Regions from separate parts of the Neobacillus sp. FW104-15D2 genome, predicted to be linked through region 4. Evidence: predicted binding sites of a transcription regulator. Region 4 holds the regulator's gene; each other region holds the start of a gene.

Evidence for each region. The regulator Rex, encoded in region 4, represses fermentation and respiration genes when NADH is low (regulators of the CRP and FNR family bind a similar motif). The targets are predictions, from matches to a motif close to TTGTGAAATATTTCACAA.
Region 1: the regulator Rex is predicted to act here: its motif matches at 1,602-1,619, upstream of AC3WR0_RS10705 (DUF6803 family protein).
Region 2: the regulator Rex is predicted to act here: its motif matches at 1,916-1,933, upstream of AC3WR0_RS12935 (TIGR04190 family B12-binding domain/radical SAM domain protein).
Region 3: the regulator Rex is predicted to act here: its motif matches at 1,715-1,732, upstream of AC3WR0_RS09470 (formate/nitrite transporter family protein).

Annotation. Positions count from the first base shown of each region.
Region 1 covers NZ_JBYTCJ010000011.1:39,724-43,221, forward strand. Annotated here, with positions in the region: gene AC3WR0_RS10695 (M24 family metallopeptidase) at 1-934, shown strand, start outside; gene efp (elongation factor P) at 959-1,516, shown strand; gene AC3WR0_RS10705 (DUF6803 family protein) at 1,697-2,194, shown strand; gene AC3WR0_RS10710 (PCYCGC motif-containing (lipo)protein) at 2,354-2,800, shown strand; gene AC3WR0_RS10715 (c-type cytochrome) at 2,811-3,464, shown strand.
Region 2 covers NZ_JBYTCJ010000014.1:94,491-97,988, reverse strand. Annotated here, with positions in the region: gene AC3WR0_RS12940 (glycoside hydrolase family 2 TIM barrel-domain containing protein) at 1-1,544, opposite strand, end outside; gene AC3WR0_RS12935 (TIGR04190 family B12-binding domain/radical SAM domain protein) at 2,047-3,498, shown strand, end outside.
Region 3 covers NZ_JBYTCJ010000009.1:104,964-108,461, forward strand. Annotated here, with positions in the region: gene pepT (peptidase T) at 1-390, shown strand, start outside; gene AC3WR0_RS09465 (hypothetical protein) at 552-713, shown strand; gene AC3WR0_RS09470 (formate/nitrite transporter family protein) at 855-1,685, opposite strand; gene ilvE (branched-chain-amino-acid transaminase) at 2,088-2,993, shown strand; gene ilvD (dihydroxy-acid dehydratase) at 3,003-3,498, shown strand, end outside.
Region 4 covers NZ_JBYTCJ010000049.1:15,589-19,086, reverse strand. Annotated here, with positions in the region: gene AC3WR0_RS24360 (ABC-F family ATP-binding cassette domain-containing protein) at 1-848, opposite strand, end outside; gene moaC (cyclic pyranopterin monophosphate synthase MoaC) at 1,069-1,560, shown strand; gene AC3WR0_RS24350 (redox-sensing transcriptional repressor Rex) at 1,587-2,240, shown strand; gene AC3WR0_RS24345 (YdiK family protein) at 2,433-2,633, opposite strand; gene AC3WR0_RS24340 (CPBP family intramembrane glutamic endopeptidase) at 2,630-3,364, opposite strand.

The sequences.
Region 1 (3,498 bases), on a different contig from region 4:
TGGAGAAGGAGCACAGTTCATTACAGACTTCCGATACATAGAACAGGCCTCCAAGCAGTGCGAAGGCTATGAGATTGTAAAACACACAGGAACTATTCCTGAAGAGGTAGGAGTACAGGCAAAAAAACTAGGTATTACTAAACTTGGCTTTGAAGAAGACCATCTGACATTTTCTTCATTTAAGATGTTTGAAAATGCTGTTGAAGCTGAGCTTGTTGCTGTTTCAGGCGTTATTGAAAAGTTACGCTTGATTAAGACGGAACCAGAGATTAAGATATTAAAGGAAGCAGCTGACATTGCTGATGCTGCATTTAAATATATCCTTGACTTTATTCGTCCAGGAAAAACGGAACTTGAAGTTTCGAATGAATTAGAGTTTTTTATGAGAAAAGCGGGTGCCACATCCTCTTCTTTTGATATCATTGTTGCATCTGGATACCGTTCTGCTCTGCCTCACGGTGTCGCCAGTGATAAAGTGATTGAAACAGGAGATTTTGTGACATTGGATTACGGAGCCTATTATAAGGGGTATGTATCTGATATCACCAGAACTGTTGCAGTTGGCCAGCCTGATGCAAAACTGAAGGAAATTTACGACATTGTCCTTGAAGCCCAGCTTCGTGGAATGGCGGGAATCAAACCAGGAATGACCGGTAAAGAAGCTGACGCATTAACCAGAAATCTGATTACTGAAAAAGGTTATGGGGAATACTTCGGACATTCTACTGGACATGGCATCGGTTTGGAAGTCCATGAAGGGCCTGCCCTTTCGTTTAAATCAGACATAGTCCTTGAACCTGGAATGGTTGTTACAGTTGAGCCGGGAATTTATGTTCCTGGACTTGGCGGGGTGCGTATTGAAGATGATACTCTGATTACTTTGGATAGCAATGACGCACTGACTCACTCAACTAAAGAACTCATCATTTTGTAATGAATTACTAGGAGGATTTTTAACATGATTTCTGTTAATGACTTTCGTACAGGATTAACAATTGAAGTAGATAATGGAATCTGGCGAGTTATCGATTTTCAACACGTAAAGCCAGGAAAAGGAGCTGCTTTTGTTCGCTCGAAGCTTCGTAACCTTCGTACAGGTGCTATTCAGGAAAAGACTTTCCGTGCCGGTGAAAAAGTAGCAAAAGCGCAAATCGATAACCGCAGAATGCAATACCTATATGCTAGTGGTGACCAGCATGTATTCATGGACAATGAATCTTACGAGCAAATTGAAATCCCATCAACGGCTCTTGAGCATGAACTGAAATTCCTGAAAGAAAACATGGAAGTATCGATCATGTTGTTCCAAGGAGAAAATCTGGGAGTGGAACTTCCTAATACTGTTGAACTTGAAGTAACAGAAACTGAACCAGGTATCAAAGGTGATACAGCTTCCGGTGGAACAAAGCCTGCTATTTTGGAAACAGGTCTTTCTGTTCAGGTTCCTTTCTTCATCAATCAAGGCGACCGTCTCATTATCAATACAACAGATAGCAGCTATGTATCTCGTGCGTAATTAATATTTATTTTTTAAAAGCCCCTATTGTGCTCACTGCGCAATAGGGGCTTTTTTTGTTTAACAGGCGGGTCTGCCTTTCTTCTTGTGAAGGGTTTAACAATATTTACATACTTTCTGCAAAGTTTCTGCACACATTTTTTTTATTCTTAAGGTATCAAAATAAAGGAGTCGATCGCAATGAATATGACCCACTATATGGGATTGCTGGCTGACAACCAACCGTGGAATTTAATTATTTTTATGGCAGTACCAGTGATCATGGCAGAAACAATTGCTATTACAGAACTTGCAATTCTTTTCACAAGAGATATGAACGGCTGGATGAGAAAGCTAAATAGAATGTGCAGTATCTTTGTTGGCCTTTATTTTACTGGTATCTTTATTTACCTAATGAAAACCGCTTTTATTCCACTAACTGTAAACGGAGAATGGAAAGGCTGGATTGACGTTGTTGCTGTGACCTTTTATTTGCTCGGTATCGTTCCTTTGCTTGGCATGGCACTACTTGACATGGGACTCATCGGAAAAAACAAAACAGAAGAACAAAAACTTAAAATGCACGTCTTCTTTGTTGGGCTCTTTCTTGTAGTAGCTCATGTTGCGATGATTTTCGGTATGGTTGATCCAAGTCTGGGTTCCCATAGCGGGAATGACATGATGAATATGAAAATGTAAGAATTGGCCGGGAAATATTTTTTCCGGCTTTAATTAAATGGAAGCGAGTAATTAAATTTCATTCACTAAATAGTAAGATTTATACAATATTTACCTTGCTTTTTTTTGCTAAAATAAATGAGAAATTGAAAGAGTAAAGGATTGAAAGGGGTGACAGAAATGAAAAGAATCACTTCTGTGCTGCTTTCCGCTCTGCTTTTAGCAGGGGTTGCGTCGGGATGCAGCTCAAATAAGGAAAAGTTAGTGCTTGATAAAAAGCATAAGCCATTGCCAGATTATGTTCTTAACTCCACTGAAAAAGTACAGGAAACCTATATAATGGCTTCCAAATATCCACAAGTTCTTGCTTCAGTGCCTTGCTATTGCGGTTGTTATAAGGAGCAGGGGCATGAAAGTAATTTAGATTGTTATGTAGATAAGCTGGGTCCAGGAAACGCAGTAGAAGAATGGGACTCTATGAGTATATCGTGAGACGTTTGTATCGATATCGCCCGGGAGGCGGTAAAAATGAAACAAGACGGTAAAAGCCTAAAGGAAATTAACCATTTAATAAAAGAAAAATATAAGGACTTTGGTGAACCAACTCCAACGCCGGATCCAAAGTAAGGGGATTCCCATGAAAAAACTACTAATCGGCATATATATTCTGATAATAGTAGGGATTGTTTTTATCATTAATAATAATAGTTTAAAAGATAACAAAAACGACAAGGCGATAAGCGCAGGTGAGCAAATATATAAACAGCAATGCTTTGTATGTCATGGAGATACAGGGAAGGGGGAGGGTGCTAAAACAGGTACTGCCATCAATAACCAGCATTTCCTGAGCTCGGTCTCCAATAAGGACTTGTATAATTACGTGAAGTTCGGCAGGGAAGGAACAGCTATGCCTGCCTATCAGCAAAGTGTATCTGAGAAGGATTTGAAAAACCTGGTTGCCTATATGAGAGATTGGCAGAAAGATGAATTAAAATTAAAGGTACCTGCATCCATTTCTGGTGATGCCGAAAATGGAAAGAGGGTTTATGGTCTATATTGCATGAGCTGCCATGGTGAAAATGGTGCAGGGAGAGACAAAATGGGGACAGTTCTCTCGAATCCGCAATATCTTAAATACACGACTGACAGACAAATTTGGATTAGCACTGCCTATGGAAGAGAAGAAACCAGAATGGGCCCCTCTCTTAAAGGTGAGGAGGGTGTCAGACAGTTAAAAGAAAAGGACATTTCTGATGTTGTCACCTATATTAGATCTCTTCAGATAAAATAAGGAGTAACCCTTCACATGTTGTGAAGGGTTTTTT
Region 2 (3,498 bases), on a different contig from region 4:
AGACGGGTTGGGTCATTCTGATGTACCCAATCTGCCATTTTCTTAAAGGTATCTCCACTGCCAGCCTCATTTCCAAGAGACCATAGCATAACAGATGGATGGTTTTTATCCCTCTCCACTGTACTCTGGATTCGGTCAATCGATGTTGGGAGCCACTTTGGATCACTCTTAGGAAGAATTCCATTCGCCCCGTGTGATTCCAAGTCTGCCTCGTCAATTAAATAAAGACCATATTCGTCCGCTAAATCAAGCCATCTTTGATCATTTGGATAGTGAGAAGTACGAACGGCATTGATATTAAACTGTTTCATTAATTTAACATCCTGTATCATACTTTCCATGGAAATTGTTTTACCATTGTCCGGATCAATTTCATGGCGATTAACCCCTTTAAACACAATTGGTTTGCCATTAATCAACATTTGTCCATTTTTCAATTCAAACTCTCTAAAACCAACTTTAGAACTTTCTGTTTCAAGGAGTTTTCCATTACTGTCTTTTAGGCTGATAACAAGCTTATAAAGGTTTGGCTGCTCAGCCGACCATTTTAAAGGGTTACTAATAGCCTGTTCAAGATTAACTTCGGCTTCCTCTTTTCCATTAAACTGAACTTCTTTTGTTATGGGTTCCTTTAAAATGGGCTTATTATTAGCATCATACAACTTCGCCTCTACTGAAACAGGCTTTGAGTTATCTTTTTGGTAATTATGGATTTTTGTTTTTACACTTAACTCAGCATCTTTGTACTGGTCATCTAAATTTGTTTCGACCTTATAATCCCGTACATGTACAGATGGTGTTGAATAGAGGTAGACATCACGGAAGATACCGCTCAGCCTAATCATATCCTGGTCTTCCAGCCAGCTTCCATCTGACCATCTATAAACTTGAACGGCAATGGAATTCTCGCCTTTTTTAATATATTCGGTAATATCAAAGTCCTTTGGAGCAAAACTGTCTTCGCTGTATCCTACCTTTTTTCCATTGACCCATAAATAAAAAGCGGAGCTTACCCCCTGGAAAGAAATAAAAACTTTGTCACCCTTCCAGTTGCCAGGTACTGTAAATGTCCGTTTGTAAGAACCAACTGGATTATCTATAGTAGGAACGGCAGGCGGTACTGGTTTTTCAACCCCAGTCCAAGGATAAGTAATATTGGTATAAATTGGGTGGTCATAGCCCTTTACTTCCCAGTTGCTTGGTACATCAATCTTATCCCACGAGGTAACATCAAAATCGTCTTTATAAAAATCATTTGGGCGTAAAGAAGGATTTTTAACCAAGTTAAATCGCCATTTACCATTTAAGGTTTTATATCGTTCGGATTTTTCCCTATTCCCAACCAGCGCTGACTTTTCATCATTGTAAGGCATTAAGGTCGCATGTACCGGTTCCCTGTTCACTTGGAAGATTTCGGGATGGTTATTCCATTCTTCATTAGAAAAATCCGTTTCTGCAAACCCTTTCAAATTTGATAAACTCAAGAGTAATATGGTAGATGCGGCTAAAGATGCCCATTTCCTTTTTCGAAATTTCCTTTTCAAGTTAACCCCTCCTTGTATTTCACAATTAATAAAAATCCCCTTCCCTCCTCCTGGCATTTTATATAGATTTATTTCGTCTCTAGAAGTATTTTTCCTTGGGCTGTTTTTCCTATTTATATAAATACAGGAAAAATTATCTAATTATAAAATGACATCCCTTTTAAAAATTGCTATTTACTAGGTATTAGGTTGGAAAGTAAATTGAAATGTATCCATTAATAAAAATCAGTAATACAATTTTGTATATATTTTCCTAATTATTATTTAGAGAACAGAATAAGCAAAACAGGAATTGTCATTCAAATGTCACTTTTTTTGGATTTATTTACTGTAAAATAAATAATGCGAAAGAACTATTTTCGCAAAAACATATGTGAATATACTCACATATTCTTTTTGTCTTTTATCTGAACTCTTTTACAATTTAAAATCGGACATTCAATTTTAAACATATATAAACACATAGGGCATTAAAAAATGCTGTTCGAAGGAGAAATGCCTAATGATGTATGACCTCGTTTTTCTGCATGCTCCAAGCGTCTATGATTTTAGAAAAAATTCATTACTTGCTGGTCCTATAAGTGATGTGGTTCCCTCATCTCCTGTTTTTGAGATGTATCCAATAGGAATAACAAGCATTGCCGATTATCTTGAACGCTACGGTCTCCGTGTAAAAATTATCAACCTTGCAAATCGAATGCTGATGAATCAGAATTTCGATGTTGAAAAAAAGTTAAAAAAGATTAAAACCAAAGCGTTTGGGATTGATCTTCATTGGCTTCCCCATGCGCATGGCAGTATTGAAATTGCCAGGATTATTAAAAAACTCCATCCTGAAACCCCTGTGATTTTTGGTGGCCTGTCCGCTACCTATTACCACAAGGAATTAATAGAATATCCCTTTATTGACTTTGTCATGAGAGGAGATTCGACTGAGAAGCTTATGCTTCTATTATTAAATAAGCTTGAAACAGGAGAAACTCACTACGAAGAGATTCCCAACCTTACGTGGAAAAAGGACAATAAACCAGGTTTTAATCCCCTTACTTATGTTCCGGATAATTTAGATGACCTTGATGTTCCCGGGTACAGATATACAATTAAATCCGTCTTCAAATATAAAAATTTCCTTGACCCTCTCCCCTATAACGGCTGGCTTCAATATCCTAACACTGCACTGCTGACCGCACGCGGCTGCACACAAAACTGTCTCATATGCGGTGGATCGAAGGAAGCCTATTTGCAAAATTGCGGCCGTAAGTCTCTCGCATTAAGGTCGCCCGCAAAGCTTGCTGAGGATATCCAGTTTATTCAGCGTTTCAGCCGTGCACCCATCTTCATTCTTCATGATATCCGCCAAGGCGGACCAGAGTATGTAAACGAATTTTTTTCGCTATTAAAAAATATGAAACTCAAAAATGAAATCGTATTTGAATTATTCCAATATGCAGATGAAGAGTTTTTTAGGCAATTACATGAAGCAGTTCCCAAGTATAGCATTGAGATTACACTCGAAACACATGACGAAAAGCTGAGAAAGCTAAACGGAAAGTTCCACTGTACAAATGATAAGGTAATAGATACTTTGAATTTCGCCTTAAAGCATGACTGTAAAAAAATTGATCTTTTTTTCATGGTGGGAATTCCCGGGCAAACCTATCAAAGTGCTTTAGAAAATATTGATTTCTGTGAAACTATTCATCTAAACTGCAATAAGGATTCACGACTATTTTATTTCGTTGCCCCTCTCGCCCCCTTTCTCGATCCTGCCAGCCCTGCCTTTGAAAATCCTGAAAAATACGGCTATAAACGGTTTTGTTATACACTTGAAGACCACCGTGCGGCCATTGCCCAGCCTTCCTGGAAACATATGCTCAGCTATGAAACAAATGAGATGACCAGGGATGATATTGTTAGCGCCACCTATGATGCCGCCAGCAAACTAAATAAGTTT
Region 3 (3,498 bases), on a different contig from region 4:
ATTCGGGATTTCGAACGCGAGAGTTTTGAAGCACGCAAGGAAAAAATGGAGTCTATTGTGAATAATTTAAAGCAAAAATATGGCGAAGACCGTCTGCATTTAGAACTAAAAGACTCCTACTACAATATGCGCGAAAAAATCGAACCAGTGAAATTTATTGTCGATATCGCACACGAAGCAATGGAAAAGCTCGATATCAAACCGATTATCAAGCCTATTCGTGGCGGTACAGACGGTTCGCAGCTTTCCTATATGGGCCTTCCAACACCAAACATATTTACCGGTGGTGAAAACTATCACGGTAAATATGAATTCATTTCTGTAGATAACATGCTAAAAGCTGTAAATGTTATAATCGGAATTGCTGAGCTGTTCGAACAAAAAGCGTAAAAGATACAGGCCGCCCCTATTGCTGGGACGGCTTTTTTTGTGTTCTGTTTTTAATATAAGGCAAGTTAATGAACTATTTTTGAATTATGTGTAGTTTCTTTGGACTTGGAGATATTGGAGGGTAAGAAGAGACTTCGGATATATCATAAGGAGGCATTATTATGAGTATGGACCAATATAAATTAGGTCATGTCAGACTTGCCCTAAACAAACTAATAAACGGACTTGAATTAGAGAATAGCGATGCACAGAGGGAGGTTGCTTTCGTATTGTCATCAGCATTATGGACCGTTGAAAAGCTTGAACTGGTACGTAAGTCTTAAAATAGCACCTTTATAGACTTTCACTTACTTTAGAAGAACCTTGTCCAGCTTCTGAAAAGAAATACTTAACTTCTAAAGAGTAATGCAGAACTCTTACTTCGGAAAGAGAAAAGCCCTTCTCTATGAAAGGCTCTTTAATGATTACATTCCTTCTGTCTTTTTTAAGGGAAACGGATATTGAGGAATTTTTGCACCTTTTTTCGTTTCGCTTTTCCTAAAAGCAAGCCAATAAGCGAGCCCCACAAAAATACTTCCGCCGACTGCATTTCCTAAGAAGACAGGTATGAAGTTGTACAGGTAATCGTTCCAGGTAAAATGACCTGCGAAAATAGCTGCTGGAATGACAAACATATTGGCGACAACGTGCTGAAAACCAATTGCGACAAAAGTCATGGTAGGAAACAAAATTCCTGCAATTTTCCCCATTATATCTTCTGCTCCGTAAGACAGCCAAACAGCCAGGGCTACAAGCCAATTACAGCCAATTCCTGATAAAAAGGCCTGCATAAAGTTTGCTTCGAGTTTATGCTGAGCAATACTGACTGTCTTCTCCAAAAACGGTCCCGTTTCTGTCAGCCCTGCCAAATGTCCGAAAACATAGGCAACAAAAATGGCCCCGATAAAGTTACTGGCAGTTATAACAAACCAGTTCTTTATGACCTCTCCAGATCCAATCTTTGCAGCAAAACGAGCTAAAGGCACCGCCATCATGTTTCCCGTTAACAGTTCTCCCTCAGCCAGGAGCGTAAGAATTAATCCAATGGGAAAAACGGATGCCCCTATTAAACTCCCCAAGCCTTCTATAGGTCCCTCCAATCCGGCTGTCACTCTTATAAAAAGCAGATATCCAAGAGCAATGAAGGCACCTGCTTCAAAGCCAAGAATAAATTTTTCACGGAAAGGATATTTCACTTTTTTCACACCAATATCAATAGTAGCTGACATTACTTCCTCAGGTTTCTTGAAGGCCATACTCTCTCAAGTCCTCTCACTTTCATAATTTGTGAAGTTCTTCACATGTTTACATGCCTATTTTACCGCATTACCCCTTTTCAATCGTGTGAACATTTTTCTACCTTTTATAAAACGCTTACATTTTTTCCTCCAAAAAAAATTTTTTTTGGACTGTTTCCTAACCTGACAACAATGTAAACGCTATCATTCATTTCAGACTGTTTTGAATTATCAGATTATATGTTGACCGCATTTTTGAATGGTTGTATTATTAACGACAATAAGAAAAACATCCATTAACCTTGAAGCCTTTTTCCATGACTTCGGTATAAAAAGATATGGACAACAAGGCTGTTATTTTAAACTTTTATTTTAATCCTTTAAAGCTGTTATTTATTAAAGATTGGAGTTGTTTCAACAATGACAAGTCAGTGGATTTTTCTTGGCGGTAAATTCGTCAGGAAAGAAGACGCAGTAGTATCGGTGTATGATCACGGTTTTTTGTACGGAGATGGGGTTTTTGAAGGTATTCGTGTTTACAGCGGAAATGTTTTCAGACTTGATGCCCATGTTAAACGGCTGTATGAATCCGCCCAGTCTATCAGGCTCCAGATTCCCTACACGAAGGATGAAATGAACCAAATTATCGTCGATACTGTCACGAAAAACAACCTCCAGAGTGCCTACATCCGTGTCGTTGTTTCAAGGGGAGCCGGAAATTTAGGCCTTGATCCTTCTTCCTGTTCTCAGCCTCGTGTAATCGTTATTGCTGAGGAACTGGCTCTTTATCCAAAAGAAATCTATGAACGCGGGCTAAAAATTGCTTCAGTCGCAACCAGACGAAATCGACCGGATGTTCTTAGCCCACAGGTAAAATCCCTAAACTATTTAAATAATATCCTCGTAAAACTCGAAGCCAACCAGGCTGGCGTGGATGAGGCTTTAATGCTGAATGATCAGGGCTATGTTACAGAAGGCTCTGCAGATAATATTTTTATTGTTAAAAGCGGAGTTATCCTTACTCCTCCTGTATATCTTGGAGCCCTGGAAGGGATTACCCGTAACGCTATTATCGATATTGCACGTGATAAGGGCTACGAATTAAGGGAATCACCATTTACACGCCATGATGTTTATGTGGCAGATGAGGTTTTCTTAACTGGTACCGCAGTAGAGGTAATCGCGGTTATCGAAGCAGATGGACGAAAAATAAATGACGGCCTGCCAGGCCCAATTACAACTCATCTGTTGGAGGAATTCAGAAAGGCTGTTGTAACAGATGGAGTATCTTGCTACCCTCCAAAAACACAGGCCGTTTACAGTTAGGAGGACCATATGAGAAGTGACATGATAAAAAAAGGCATGGACCGTGCACCACACCGAAGCCTTTTATATGCAACAGGAGTAAAAGTTAAAGATCTTGAAAAGCCTTTTATCGGAGTATGCAATTCATACATTGATATTATTCCAGGCCACCGTCATCTGAATAAATTCGGAGAAATAGTCAAGGAAGCGATTCGCGAAGCCGGCGGTATCCCTTTTGAGTTTAATACAATCGGTGTAGATGACGGAATTGCAATGGGCCATATCGGCATGCGTTATTCCCTCCCAAGCAGGGAGATTATTGCTGACAGTGCTGAAACAGTTATTAATGCCCATTGGTTTGATGGGGTCTTCTATATTCCAAACTGTGATAAAATCACGCCTGGAATGCTGATGGCTGCTGCCCGCACCAATGTTCCTTCTGTCTTTGTATCAGGTGGTCCAATGGAAGCCGGAATGTCTCCATCAGGAAAGCCCCTCTCCCTTGTATCTGTTTTTGAAGGAGTGG
Region 4 (3,498 bases):
TTTCTTTGAATGAAATCCTGAAGCTTAGAAATTTCATCCTGCTGCTTTTCATATTGCTTTATGTCCCGTTCAAGGTTCTCCGCTTTTTGTTTTAAATAAGAACTATAGTTTCCGGGAAATCTTTGAATCTGGCGGCGGGAAAGCTCATAAACCTGATTAACCACCTTATCAAGGAAATAACGGTCATGGGAAACAATCAGAATGGCTCCTTCATAGCCCTGAAGATATTGCTCAAGCCAAGTTAAAGTATCAATGTCAAGATGGTTGGTAGGTTCGTCCAGTATTAAAATATCCGGCTTTTTTAATAATAGCTTACCAAGTGCCAATCTTGTTTTTTGGCCACCGCTTAATGAAGAGACAGTAGTAGAGTGGTCAAAGGATTGGAAATTAAGCCCATGCAGGACAGATCGAATATCGGCTTCATATTGATAGCCTCCAAGTTCCTTGAACTTCACCTGTAAAGAGTCATATTCCCGCAAAATTCTTTCATATCGGTCAGAGTCTGAGAATGCATCGGGGTCAGACATCTTGACCTCCAGCTCGCGTATGGTTTTCTCCATTTTACGAAGATCCTCAAAAACTGACAGCATTTCTTCCCAAATGGATAAATTGGATTCAAGTCCAGTATTCTGTGCCAAGTACCCAATCGTGGCATCCTTTGGTTTTATAATTTCACCACCGTCATAGGAAAGGTGGCCGGCGATAATCTTTAACAGTGTAGATTTTCCTGCTCCGTTCCGTCCTACCAAAGCAACACGGTCCCTGGTTTGCAGTTCCAGTTTTATATTCGATAAAATAAGCTCAGCGCCATAGTTTTTTTCCAGCTGATTAACCTGTAATAAAATCATTTTATTCACCTCAGTACTTACGATAAGTTTAACCGATTAGAGGTACACCGGCAATAAAGTGAATCATGCAAAAGGAATTTAAAAGAATGGAAGCGAAAATATTAAGCAGATTAATATATAAAAACAATAAAAACCAAATAAACATATGTGAAGAATAATACAAAGTTCACACACAATATGGGAAAAATAGTGTATTATTTTGATGAGAGGGGTTTTTATAATGGCTGAATTTACACATTTTAATGATGAAGGCAGGGCAAAAATGGTCGATGTCAGCAGTAAGCCGGAAACAGCACGAACTGCACATGCCCACTCGAGTATAAAAGTTAGCAGAGAAATCTATAACAAGATTACCAACCAGGAAATGAAAAAAGGCGATGTGCTGGCTGTAGCCCAGGTAGCAGCTGTTATGTCAGCCAAAAAAACATGGGACATCATCCCTATGTGCCACCCTATTTCGCTTACAGGTGTAAATGTAACCTTTTCATGGGAAGAGGAAGGCCAGGATGAGTATAAATTAAATATTTCTGCGGCAGTGAAAACAAAGGGACAAACAGGTGTTGAAATGGAAGCGTTAACAGCCGCCTCTGTGTGTGCACTGACCGTTTATGATATGTGCAAAGCAGTTGATAAAGGGATGGTCATTGGGCCAACTTATCTGGTTGAAAAAACCGGAGGGAAGAATGGCGATTTCAAAAGAACGGAACTATAATTCATTAGAGGAGAGAGGAAAGAAACATGAGCAATGAGACCATAAAAATACCACAGGCAACGGCCAAAAGACTGCCGCTCTATTATCGCTTTCTCAATCATCTCCATACATCAGGAAAGCAGAGGGTGTCTTCAGCAGAATTGAGTGACGCAGTAAAAGTTGATTCAGCCACTATTCGACGGGATTTTTCTTATTTTGGAGCGCTCGGAAAAAAGGGGTATGGCTATAATGTTAATTACTTATTGACCTTCTTTAGAAAAACACTGGATCAGGATGAATTGACAAAAGTCGCACTTATTGGTGTCGGAAATTTGGGAACGGCTTTATTGAATTATAATTTCTTGAAAAATAACAACACCAAAATTCAAATTGGCTTTGATATTAGCCCCGAAAGAGTGGGTTCCAAAATTGGTGATGTTCCCGTCTACCATATGGATGACATTGAAAAATACCTAAAATCTGAAAAAATACAAATTGTGATCTTAACCGTTCCCGCTCCTGCAGCCCAGCCGGTAACAGACAGACTTATTAAGGCAGACGTTAAAGGGATTTTAAACTTTACACCTGCCCGTTTGCACGTGCCGCCTACAATAAGAGTGCACCATATAGACCTTGCTGTTGAGCTGCAATCATTAATATACTTTCTGAAGCATTATCCTTCAGAAGAAGAAGCACTTTAAAAAAGGCGATAAACTTATTTTTAGATTTTCGCTCCAAGACACTCGCTTTCCGCGAGCGGTTCGGCAAACTTCAGCTCCTGTGGGGTCCACCTGATCCAATTTTCCCGCTGGAGTCTCCTTTCATGCGTTACAATCAGCGCTGCTTTTTTAACACAGCCTAAAAAATAAAAAGGTGAGTTCCAATTCCGGAACTCACCTTTTTGTATGCTTTTTAATCCTAAAATGAAAACCTACCATCTTAAGGCCTGAGGCTACATCAAATGTGGCCAGCAGAACAAGCAGGTAGGTAAAAAATCCCCATCCATCGTCCTGAACATCCTGAATGGCAAAATAAGTGAACAGAACGCCGAGCAGGAAATAAATGATGCCCGAAAACAAAGGTGACTGTCTCATAAAAATCCTCCAATAAAGCTTTGAATTTTGTCAGCGTCCTGCATCATTCTTTCGATTTGGTCTTTATAAACAGATTGGACTAATACGACAAAAGTATTCATCGCCACGTGAGCGAACATGGATACAAAGATATTTTTCGTTCTGACATATAGAAAAGCAAAGGTAAATCCCATTGAAGCGTACAGTAAAATGTGAACCGGCTCCATATGGGCAAGCGCAAAGACGACAGAACTAATCAAAGCGGATATGAAAAAGTTAAAGCGCTTATATAAGCTGCCAAAGATAATTTTTCGAAACACTATCTCCTCAAGGATAGGTCCGATAATGGAACTGATAACCAACACTAAAGGAAAAGCCTGAATTAATTTTAAAATAGCCTGGGTGTTTTCAGATCCCATATTAATTCCCAGAAGTCTTTCAATGCTTGCGGCAATTGATTGGGCAAAAAGAGCAAGAAAAACACCGCCGATAGCCCATGCCACCGAGCTGCCGACAGAAGTACGGCCTCGGGCAAATTCAGGCGACATTCTTTCTTTTCGCAATAAAAACAATGTAATTAAAAAGGCAGCTGTAAAGCTTATAAGCAGCCAATACGGTATAGCAAGCCGCTGCGATTCTAAAGTACTGTTACCCGAAGCTTCGAGTATATGGGTGACAAGCGGAATTCCGACGAAACTCGACAGCTGCATGGCGATATATACAATTAAAATAATCCAATATTCCTTTTTCAATATATAATCTCCCTTTCAGGCTCTTAAATTAATTTCTGCACTATTCCTCATTCTACTCATAAAAGGCGATTTCTTTCAATCAGAAGGTACTTAGGATGGGCAAAACTGCGTGACCTTAGCCATAATGGTAAGGT